DNA from 2 places in the Exiguobacterium sp. s39 genome. Region 2 is predicted to be linked to the other one. Evidence: riboswitches for the same ligand, from Rfam matches in the RefSeq annotation. Region 2 holds a riboswitch; the other holds the start of a gene.

Region 1 (5,389 bases), 400 kb from region 2:
GGCACAGGTGACGGTCGAGGAGGTACTTGCCCATGCTAGTTAACTACAGTGATATCTGGACAGCATTTTTACAGACGATGACGATGGTATCCGTTTCGCTCTTATTCTCGACATTGATCGGTTTACCACTCGGGATCCTGCTTGTAGTCACGCGAAAAGGCGCATTGCTTGAAAATGTCCCGCTGTTCACGTTCTTCAACAGTATCGTCAATATTTTCCGCTCGATTCCGTTCATCATCTTACTCGTCGCGATCATCCCGTTGACACGGTTGATCGTCCAGACGTCGATCGGAACCGAAGCCGCAATCGTCCCGCTCGTCTTTTACGCTGCACCGTACATGGCGCGTCTGATCGAGAGTTCTTTACTCGAAGTCGATAAAGGCGTTCTTGAAGCAGCAGAAGCGATGGGCGCAACACCGTTTCAAACGATTTTCCGCTTCCTCCTACCGGAAGCACTCGGTTCACTCATCCTGAACTTAACGATCGCGACGGTCGGCTTGATCGGGGCGTCAGCGATGGCAGGTGCGATTGGAGGCGGTGGTCTCGGTGACTTAGCGATCACCTATGGTTATCAACGATTCGACACGAAAGTCATGATCATCACGGTCGGGATTCTCGTCATCTTAGTCCAAGGCTTACAGACGACAGGCAACATCGTCGCACGAAAAATTAGAAGACATTAATCAAGGGAGCGATTCAGCCATGAAAAAAGCAGTAGCAATTGGAGCAACACTCACGACGATTTTATTTGCCGGGTGCGCAGCATCAGGAGAAGACGAAAAGACGATCAAGCTCGGTGTCAGCGGTTCAGACACACAAGTTTGGGATTATGTCGCGAAAAAAGCAGAGAAGGAAGGCATCAAAATCGAACTCGTCAAGTTCTCCGATTATGTCCAGCCGAACATGGCACTGGCTGAGGGTGAGATCGACGCCAATGCTTTCCAGACGATTTCCTACTTCAACGCTTTCAAGAAAGAACATAACTTGAAGCTATCGCCGATTGCGACGACTGTCATCGCACCGATGGGGATCTACTCGGATAAATACAAGGACGTCAAAGACATTCCAAATGGCGGAAAAATCGCTGTTCCAAACGAAGCGACGAACATGGGACGTGCCCTCTTGTTACTGCAAGAAGCAGGTCTGATCAAGCTACCGGACGACTTCGATGGCAACGGTTCGGTCGATAAGATCGTCGAGAATCCGAAAAAGCTGAAAATCGTTCCGATCATCGCCGGGCAAACGCCACGCGTCTTACCGGACGTCGCGGCATCAATCATCAACAATGGCATTGCCGTTGACGCTGGCTTCAACCCGATCAAGGACTCGATCGTCCATGAGAACGAGACAGCACAACCATACATCAACATCATCGCGACACGGACGGAAGACAAGAACAAAAAAGAACTGAAAAAAATCGCATCGCTGTATCAACAAAAAGATGTCGCGGCCTTCATCAAAAAAGAATATAAAGGCAGTACGATCCCGACGTTCGTTCCACTGAGCGATATCGGCGAATAATTTCAAAAGGAGAGTGGATAGTATGACGACACCAGTACGCACGACATGGGTAGAGACGATTGAACAGGACATCGAACAAAAACGGGAATCGTATCTTGAGACAAGTCATCGGATTCATGCAACGCCGGAAATCGGGAACGAGGAATTCTTTGCTTCGCGGCTCCATGCGGAGCGTCTAACAGCGGAAGGTTTTACAGTAGAACTCGGCGTCGCGGGGCACGATACCGCGTTCTTCGCGAAGAAATCGAGCGACCGACCAGGCGCAACGATTGCCTTTCTTGCTGAATACGATGCGTTGCCGGGTATTGGTCACGCGTGCGGTCATAATATCATCGGCACGACGAGCGTCGCAGCGGCGATCGCGCTCAGTAAAGTACTCGATGAAGTCGGCGGGAGTGTCGTCGTGCTTGGAACGCCGGCCGAGGAAGGTGGACCGAACGGTAGTGCGAAAGGCAGTTTCGTCAAACATCAGTTGCTGGAAGGGATCGATGCAGCCTTGATGGTCCATCCGTCGGGTCAAACACGGATCACGGGTTCTTCCCTTGCGGTCGATCCGCTCGACTTTGCCTTTACGGGTCGTCCGGCACACGCAGCGGCGTCACCGGAAGAAGGCATCAACGCCCTCGACGCTGTCATTCAACTCTTCAATGGAATCAATGCGTTACGTCAGCAGTTACCAGACGATGTCCGGATCCACGGGATCATCACGCATGGAGGCGATGCGCCGAACATCATCCCGGAATACGCAAAAGCACGTTTCTTCATCCGGGCAACGACACGGGAACGATTAAATGCCGTCACGGAAAAAGTCAAAGCCGTCGCCCAAGGCGCGGCACTCGCGACTGGGGCGACGCTCGATGTCATCGCCTTCCAAAATGAAGTCGATAACCTCGTCTTCAACCGGACGTTCGACCGTCTGTTCCAAGAAGAAGCAGAGGCGCTTGGTGAAAAGGTCTACTTAGATGAACGACCGGGTCTTGGTTCGACGGATGCCGGTAACATCAGTCAAGTCATTCCGACGATCCATCCGTATATCAAGATTGGTCCGGACGATCTCGTCGCGCATACGGAAGCATTCAAAGAAGCGGCTCGTTCAGAAGCTGGAGATGAAGCATTGATCACGGGGGCGAAAATCCTCGCTCGGACAGCGCTTCGCGTCCTCGCTGATGAACGGACGCGCGGGGCGATCGCTCAAGAATTCCACGATCGGAAGAACGGATATTTATAAGCGGAAAACGACGACTGGATGCACTGCTATCAAGTGCTCCGGTCGTTTTTGAGATGCGGTTGATCACGAATTGGTGATGGGTGACAGAACTGGAGCGAAATCAAAAAAGAGACAAGACAGAAGCATTTGCGCTTTGTTTTCTTGAAAAAGATATGCTAGGCTAAAATTGTATAACTCAATAATCCAGTTCTTCGGGGTAGGGTGAAAATCCCAACCGGCGGTGATGCGATCGATTGATCGACGAGCCCGCGACCTGTGATGTACGCATCATGGCTGACTTGGTGAGATTCCAGGGCCGACGGTAAAGTCCGGATGGGAGAAGAACGAAACGACACGATTCAAGCCGTTTTCTGAAAAAATGTTTTCAGGAGATGGTCTCTTTCTGCATGAAAAAATGCAGGAAGCGAACCGTGTATTTCGTGAACCCTTCTATACAGACGCCCCTTTTTCAAGGGGCGTCTTTTTTCATTTGAAAGGAGTGAACGCGATGTCACAGATGATGAGTTATGCCATGCAATTAGCACAAATGTTACACGGACAAACAAGTCCGAATCCAAGTGTCGGCTGTGTCATCGTCAAACAAGGACGCATCATCGGCTTCGGTGCGCACCGGTTTGCCGGTGGTCCGCACGCAGAAGTCGAAGCCTTACGGATGGCAGGGGAAGCCGCCCGTGGTGCCGATCTTTACGTGACGCTCGAGCCATGCAATCATCACGGCAAGACGCCACCATGCACGGAAGCGATTCTACAAGCGGGAATCAAACGAGTCTTCGTCGCAACGGAAGACAAACATGCAATCGTCGCTGGTTCCGGAATCAAACGTCTACAGGACGCGGGAGTCGAAGTCGAGGTCGGCTTGTTACGGCATGAGGCAGAAGCCCTCTACACGGAATTCTGGAAGACGATCGAACGAAAACGCCCGACCGTGACCGTCAAGATCGCTCAGACGATGAACGGGATCGCGGCGACAGGTGAACAGCGCTGGATCACGTCAGAAGAAGCACGCGCGAACGGTCGTGCCCTGCGTGGACGCCACGATGCAATCCTCGTCGGCAGTGAGACGGTCCTCGTCGATGATCCGGCACTGACGTTACGCGCATCGTCAGGCATCGAGCCGATTCGGGTAATCGTCGATCGTCGTGGTCGGGTTCCGGAGACAGCACAAGTCTTCCGCGATGGTAAAAATCCGACCTACTGGCTGACGAGTGTTCCACGGGTTAGTCATGATCAAGTGACGGTCCTCGTTGGTGAGTATGAGACGCCGGAAGCGATTTTGAAACGCTTATACGAACAAGATATCCGTAGTGTTTTGATCGAAGGTGGACCGACGATTCAAGCCGCTTTCCTTGAGGCAGATCTTGTTGACCGAATCGAAGTCTACCAAGCCCCATCGATTTTTGAAGGCGATGCGTGGAATAGTCAACACGATATCGAAGATCGTTTTCAAATCGACCAGGTTGAGACGGTCGGACCGGATCTCCATCTGACGTACATCCGAAAGGAGGAGACGACATGTTCACCGGATTGATTGAAGAAGTCGGAACCTTAAAACGAAAGATACCGCGACCAAACGGGTTAGCGCTTGAAATTGAGGCGCACCAGGTACTCGAAGGAACGAAGATCGGTGATAGCATCGCCGTCGACGGGATTTGTTTGACGGTCACGTCGATGAGTCCGACTAGTTTCACAGCAGATGCCGTCCATGACACGATCCGGTCAACAGCCCTCGGCACGTACCGCGTCGGAAGCCCATTGCAACTCGAACGGGCGATGCCGGCAGATGGTCGCTTCGGCGGTCATTTCGTCAGTGGACATATCGACGGAACAGCGCGGCTGATCAGTCGGCGACCGGATGGAGAAGCGATGGTCTATACGTTTGATGTCGGATCGTGGCAAAAGTATTGTATTCCGAAAGGCTCGATCGCAATCAACGGTACGAGCCTGACGTTGCAACGCGTCACGCCGGAAACGATCTCGATTTCATTGATTCCGCACTCACGTCAAGTGACGACGTTTGATCGATTGGCAAGCGGCGCAGTCGTCAATATCGAGTGTGACATGATGGCAAAACATCTCTATCATTTCACGCAGCATGAGAAGCAGACGGACTGGGCAGCATTCTTAGGAGGCGACATGTAATGAACGGATTCGACTTGATTGAAGACGCGATAGAAGATTTGAAGAACGGACGACCGATCATCGTCTGCGATGACGAGGATCGTGAGAATGAGGGCGATCTCGTCATGCTCGCAGAACATGCGACACCGGAAAACATCAACTTCATGATCACATACGGAAAAGGACTCGTCTGTGTACCAGTCAGTCCGCGGATCGCACAGCGACTCGAACTTGCTCCGATGACAGCGAATAATACAGATCCACATGGAACGGCATTTACGCTCAGCATCGATCATGAAGAGGCAAAGACCGGCATCAGTGCTGAGGAACGGTCGCTAACGATTCAGCGGATGCTGACGGATGGACCGGAACGTTTCAAACGACCGGGTCACATCTTCCCATTGATCGCAAAAGAGGGCGGTGTCCGGGAGCGACGTGGACATACGGAAGCGGGTGTCGATCTTGCCCGTCTTGCCGGTAGCGATGAGATCGCCGTCATCTGTGAAATCATTAAGGAAGACG
Region 2 (5,389 bases):
CGTCAAGTCCGACGGGTACGTATCGTCGCCGTTACGCACGTCGTCCGCTGTGACGAGCGTGACGTTCGAATTGTTGATGACTTCCACGTCATGCTCCTCGAACCATTCCTGGACGTAAGATGAGACTTTGTCGGATAAGAATGACAAGACGGATGGACCGCGGTCGAACAAACGAATCGTCAAATCCTTCCGGCTCTCGTGCAGTTCACTGGCGAGTTCGACACCAGATAGACCAGCACCGACGATCGAGACGACGGACCCCGGTGACAGACCACAGATCGCTTGCTGTGTCTTTCGAGATTCTTCAAGTGTCTGGATGCTGTATGTAAACTCTTGAGCACCCGGAATGTTGTGGTATTTATCCTCGCAACCGAGGGCGATGATCAAGTCATCATAGAATAATTCAGATCCGTCCTGCAGGTGGACCGTATTCGTCTCTGGTGAAATTTTAATGACATGTCCATATTTATAAGTAAGATGTTTCCCCTCCGGAAATTCAATCCGGACATCCCGATCTGATAATGTACCTGCTGCGAGTGCGTAATATTCCGTTTTGAGTGCGTGGTACGGTAGACGGTCGACGAGCGTGACGGCAACTTCCTCGTCCTTGAATCGCTCACAAATCCGCATTCCACCATATCCTCCGCCGAGTACGACCAATTGCTTCATAACGTAAAATCCCCCTTAGTTCCCCTAAATCAGTCTGACCTTGTATAATACGACATGAGGCAGGTCGTTTCCTGCTTGAAGGAGGAAAAAAAGTGAATCCGATTATTGAATTTTGTATCAGTAACTTAGCGGCTGGTACACAGGTCGTCATGGAGCAACTCGAACGTGACCCGAACGTCGACGTCGTCGAATACGGTTGCCTCGGCTATTGCGGCATTTGTTCGCTTGATCATTTTTGTCTCGTTGATGGTGAGACGGTCGTAGGCGAGACGCCGGAAGAGTTGCTTGAAAAGATTTACCTAAAAATCGAAGAGAATGAGCTGTGAGCACGGACAGCCAAAAAATCCCCTCGTTCGTCTGAACGAGGGGATTCGTGTCCGTCAGCGGGCGCAGCTTTTCGGATCAGGCAGATTGTTGACGGCGCATCATCCATGGTCGTAGTTTCAAGAACAACGGAATGAAGAGTGCCGAGATGAACAACGCCTTGATGACGTTAAACGGTAAGATACCGGCTGTGATCGCTGTCCATTTGACAGCTGGATCCGCCATGTAGTCCATACCGAGGAACCATGCATACGCTGGAAGGATCAAGATATAGTTGAGAATCGCAAGACCGAGTGCCATCGTGATCGTACCAGCGACGAGACCAGTTGCGAGACCTTGTGTTGATTTCTTTTTATGGTAGAACCAGCTAACAGGAAGCACGAATGCGACGCCAGCAGCGAAGTTCGCGAATTCTCCGACCGGAACACCACTTCCGCGGAAGATGTAGTATAGCACGTTCTTCAGTGCTTCGACGATGACACCTGCGACCGGTGAGAACATGATCGCTGCGACGAGAGCAGGAACATCACTGAAGTCAATCTTCAGATAGTTCGGTAAGAACGGTAGTGGAAAATTGATAAGCATAAGAACAAATGAGATTGAACCTAACATTGACAGAGTGACCATTTTTTGTGTGCGTTTCATACGAGTATTGTCTCCTTTTGCTCGTTCCTCTCGATGAAGTATTGGCATGACTGCGTCCATAAAGAAACCCCTATTGATGAGATCAACAGGGGAGAAGTCCGCATTAAATAAACCTAATCGATTATTGCAAAAATCGATCAAATTCAAACTCATGCCGCCATCTTCTCCCATCCAGACTGTACTGTCGGCTCCTGAATTACACAGAATCAGCAAATAGCGCCCTATTCGCTCGCGGGCTTCAACTCAAGAAGAGTTGTTTACCGCCGGTCGGGAATTTCACCCTGCCCTGAAGATGGAACGATTATTTTGTTGTACATACCATTTATACAACGAATTCAAGATAGTTTCAAGCAACTAGGTTTCGATTCGCTCAGAAGTTGCGTATACTAAAGAAAAGGAAGGTGATGACATGATCCATTTAACGGAGGCAGCAGCGCTACAAGTCCAGGACATGATGGCGCAGGCACCAGCAGATGAACGGAATCTTCGGATGCTCGTCCAAGGTGGTGGATGTAGTGGTCTGTCGTACGGAATGGGATTCGACCAACAGAAAGAAACGGATCTCGTTTTCGAACAGCACGGCGTGACCGTCATCGTGGACGAAAAAGATTACCCGGTCGTCAAAGGACTGGAAATCGATTATAAACAGTCGATGCTCGGTGGCGGATTCACAATCACGAATCCGAATGCCATCGCAACATGCGGTTGCGGGACATCGTTCCGGACGGCAACGAATGCCGGGACACCGGGTGGCTGTTAATGAATCCAATCGTGGACATCGTCCACGATTTTTTTTATTGCTCTTATACAGGAGACCTGTTCAGTTGACTCGAAATATTTAAGAGAGTGAATGCTACTACGAACAGGGAGGGCTTCAGGATGAGAAAAGTATTGATCTTCGGGGGAACGCGCTACTTCGGACGCCGGCTTGCGATTCGCTTAGCCGATTCGGGAGATGACGTGACAATCGTCACACGCGGCGAGCATACGCCACCGGTCGCGAAGGGCTTGACATTCTTTAAAGGGGACCGGACGTCAAGTAGTACGATGAAGGACTTAAGCCAACAGCACTGGGATGTCATTTATGACAACATTTGCTTCACGCCGTATCAAGCCAAGCTTGCGATCGACGCGTTTGAAGGAAAAGTCGGGCGTTACGTGTTGACGTCGACGATGTCTGTCTATGAAGACGGTGGTGCGAATATCACGGAGCGTGCCTACAATCCGTTTCCCGGGAAATATGAGCTTGAGAAGGAACATGGATATGGCGAAGGGAAACGCCAAGCGGAGAGTTATTTCTTCCAACGGGCGACGTTCCCAGTCGTTGCGGTCCGTTTTCCGGTCGTCCTCGGACCAGATGACTATACGGAGCGACTCGTCTTTCATATCAAGCGGGCGCTTGACGGTCGTCCGATCGTTGCCGAAAACACATACGCGAAGATGGGGTATATCTCAAGTTACGAAGCTGCTGCCTTTCTTGAGTGGTGTGGTCGTTCGGAACTGACCGGACCAATCAACGCTGCAAGTGACGGTGTCTTATCAATTCAAGACCTAGTGGATAAGATCGACCGCGTTGCGGGAACGACGAGTCAACTCGTTGCAAAAGGAGAGGATGAATCGCCGCTTGCGCCAGAACGCGATTTCTATATGGATACGACAGCTGCGAAACAAGCGGGCTATCTGTTCCAACATGTCGATGACTGGCTCGATCGTTTGATTGAAGAGGAGGTGCGCAATCACCAATGATGCAGTTGATGAAACCAGCTCTTGCGTGGGAGACAGAGTATCGTGCCTTTTTAGAAGACTGGCGAGAGTCGGGCGAAACGATCGTGCCGGAAGCAGTCGGAGACACATATGAACCACTGGGCGCTTATTTTGCGGAACTGAAGGAAATGGAGACAACAGTCAGACCGGGTCTTGTCACCCATTCGACGTACTGGATGGTCGACGGGCAACGAATCGTCGGTGCGCTGAACTTCCGGCATGACTTGACGGAGAACTTGAAGTTGTACGGCGGACACATCGGATACGGCATCCGACCATCCGAGCGTCAGAAAGGATATGCGACGACCGGACTCCGTTTAGCGCTAGAAGAAGCACGGCAACGTGGACTCGATCAAGTGCTGTTGACGTGTGGCGTTGATAATCTAGCATCTCGCCGTGTCATCTTGGCGAACGGTGGACAAGAAATCGAGCCGACTGTTCGTAATGGACGCGAGACACGTCGCTTCATCATCCCGTTATGAGGATTCGTGAAGCACGTCTTGAAGATGCGTCAGCTATCGCCCGCGTTCATATTGATGCCTGGCGGGAGACGTATCAAGGTATTATTCCGGACACTTATTTAGTGCAGTTATCGCACGAAAAACGGACGAAACAATGGGAACAGACATTAGTCAATCAGCGCGTGTATGTTGCCGTGTCAGGAGAAGAAGTCGTTGGTTTTGCGCAAGGTGGAGCGAATCGAAGTGATGCGCGTGAAGGGGAGTTGTATGCGATTTATGTCTTGCAAGCGTCGCAAGGACAAGGACTCGGAAAAGCTTTGTTTCAACGCATCGCTGAGGACTTAGCGGAATATGAGATGATGCAGGTTTCTGTCTTGCGGGATAATCCAGCGTGCCAGTTTTACGAGCGATTCGGTGGTCAGGTCTTCGAAGAATCGATGATTGAGCGAGGTGGGGTCGAACTCGTGCAACGGGTTTATCGGATGCCTATCCAACTAAGAACGAGATAGACTGATGAATACATTGCGAGAGCTACGAACAAATAAAGAACCTTCCAGAAGCTGATCTGGAAGGTTCTTTATTATTCATGATACGGGCGAAACCATATATTCTCGACTCCTACAGGAAAAGGAAGCATGTTATGTGCTTCCGTCAGGGATAGATAAGACCCGGAAAGCCGCACGGAGTGCGGGATACCGCGGCTTATCTCCCGCCTGAGGAAAGCGAGAATATTAGATCGGTCCGTAAAGATGGACTGTCAAGTGACTGATCAAGAATGATTCGTCACTTTTTCGAACAGACTCGTCGAGTGTTGCGGGTGACGAGCAGATGGATCAACGAGAAGCTTCGCTTGGTTAACGGCGATCGGTGCTTCACCGAAGCCCGTTGCGATCAGTTTGACGCGTCCTTCGTAAGTCGCGATATCACCACAAGCGAAGACGCCTGGAATCGCAGTCTCCATCTTCGAATTGACACGAATCGAATTGCGTTCGAATTCGACTTCCCATTCTTTGAGCGGTCCGAGTGACGAGACGAAGCCGAAGTTACAGACGACATCGTCCGCAGCGACGACGACGACTTCACCACTTTCAGCATGTTTGAACGTCAGCGTCTCGATGTGCGTCTCACCTGTGACCGATTCAAGTGTATACGGCGTCATGACGTTGACGGACGAATCGTGTAACAGTTCGACCGAATGTTCATGGGCACGGAACTTATCACGACGGTGGACGAGCGTGACGGATTTTGCAATCGGCTCAAGCATCAATGACCAGTCAACTGCAGAGTCACCGCCACCCAGTAAGACGACTTGGCGATCCTTGAAGCGTTCCATGTCGTTGACGAAATAGTGTAAGTTTGTTTCTTCGAAGCGTTCTGCATCTGCCACTCCGAGTGGACGCGCAGCGAACGAGCCGTTTCCTGCCGTCAAGATGACGGTCTTCGTATAATGCTCGCCTTTATTCGTGACGAGGCGGATGATTCCGTCATCCATCCGTTCGTAAGCGATGACTGTCTCACCGAGCACG

What was found. Region 2 has a riboswitch for FMN ahead of KNQ11_RS09100 (ECF transporter S component). Riboswitches for the same ligand answer to the same signal wherever they lie in the genome.
Region 1: linked by a shared signal. The riboswitch ahead of ribD (bifunctional diaminohydroxyphosphoribosylaminopyrimidine deaminase/5-amino-6-(5-phosphoribosylamino)uracil reductase RibD) and the one ahead of KNQ11_RS09100 (ECF transporter S component) in region 2 are both predicted to bind FMN.

The regions. Positions count from the first base shown of each region.
Region 1 covers NZ_JACSNA010000001.1:2,140,424-2,145,812, reverse strand. The annotation lists gene KNQ11_RS11080 (methionine ABC transporter ATP-binding protein) at 1-43, shown strand, start outside; gene KNQ11_RS11075 (methionine ABC transporter permease) at 33-683, shown strand; gene KNQ11_RS11070 (MetQ/NlpA family ABC transporter substrate-binding protein) at 703-1,521, shown strand; gene KNQ11_RS11065 (M20 family metallopeptidase) at 1,544-2,749, shown strand; FMN riboswitch at 2,933-3,077, shown strand; gene ribD (bifunctional diaminohydroxyphosphoribosylaminopyrimidine deaminase/5-amino-6-(5-phosphoribosylamino)uracil reductase RibD) at 3,237-4,277, shown strand; gene ribE (riboflavin synthase) at 4,262-4,888, shown strand; gene ribA (GTP cyclohydrolase II) at 4,888-5,389, shown strand, end outside.
Region 2 covers NZ_JACSNA010000001.1:1,738,328-1,743,716, reverse strand. The annotation lists gene KNQ11_RS09110 (NAD(P)/FAD-dependent oxidoreductase) at 1-669, opposite strand, end outside; gene KNQ11_RS09105 (YuzB family protein) at 762-995, shown strand; gene KNQ11_RS09100 (ECF transporter S component) at 1,072-1,638, opposite strand; FMN riboswitch at 1,794-1,936, opposite strand; gene KNQ11_RS09095 (HesB/IscA family protein) at 2,048-2,398, shown strand; gene KNQ11_RS09090 (NAD-dependent epimerase/dehydratase family protein) at 2,518-3,384, shown strand; gene KNQ11_RS09085 (GNAT family N-acetyltransferase) at 3,381-3,884, shown strand; gene KNQ11_RS09080 (GNAT family N-acetyltransferase) at 3,881-4,372, shown strand; gene KNQ11_RS09075 (NAD(P)/FAD-dependent oxidoreductase) at 4,633-5,389, opposite strand, start outside.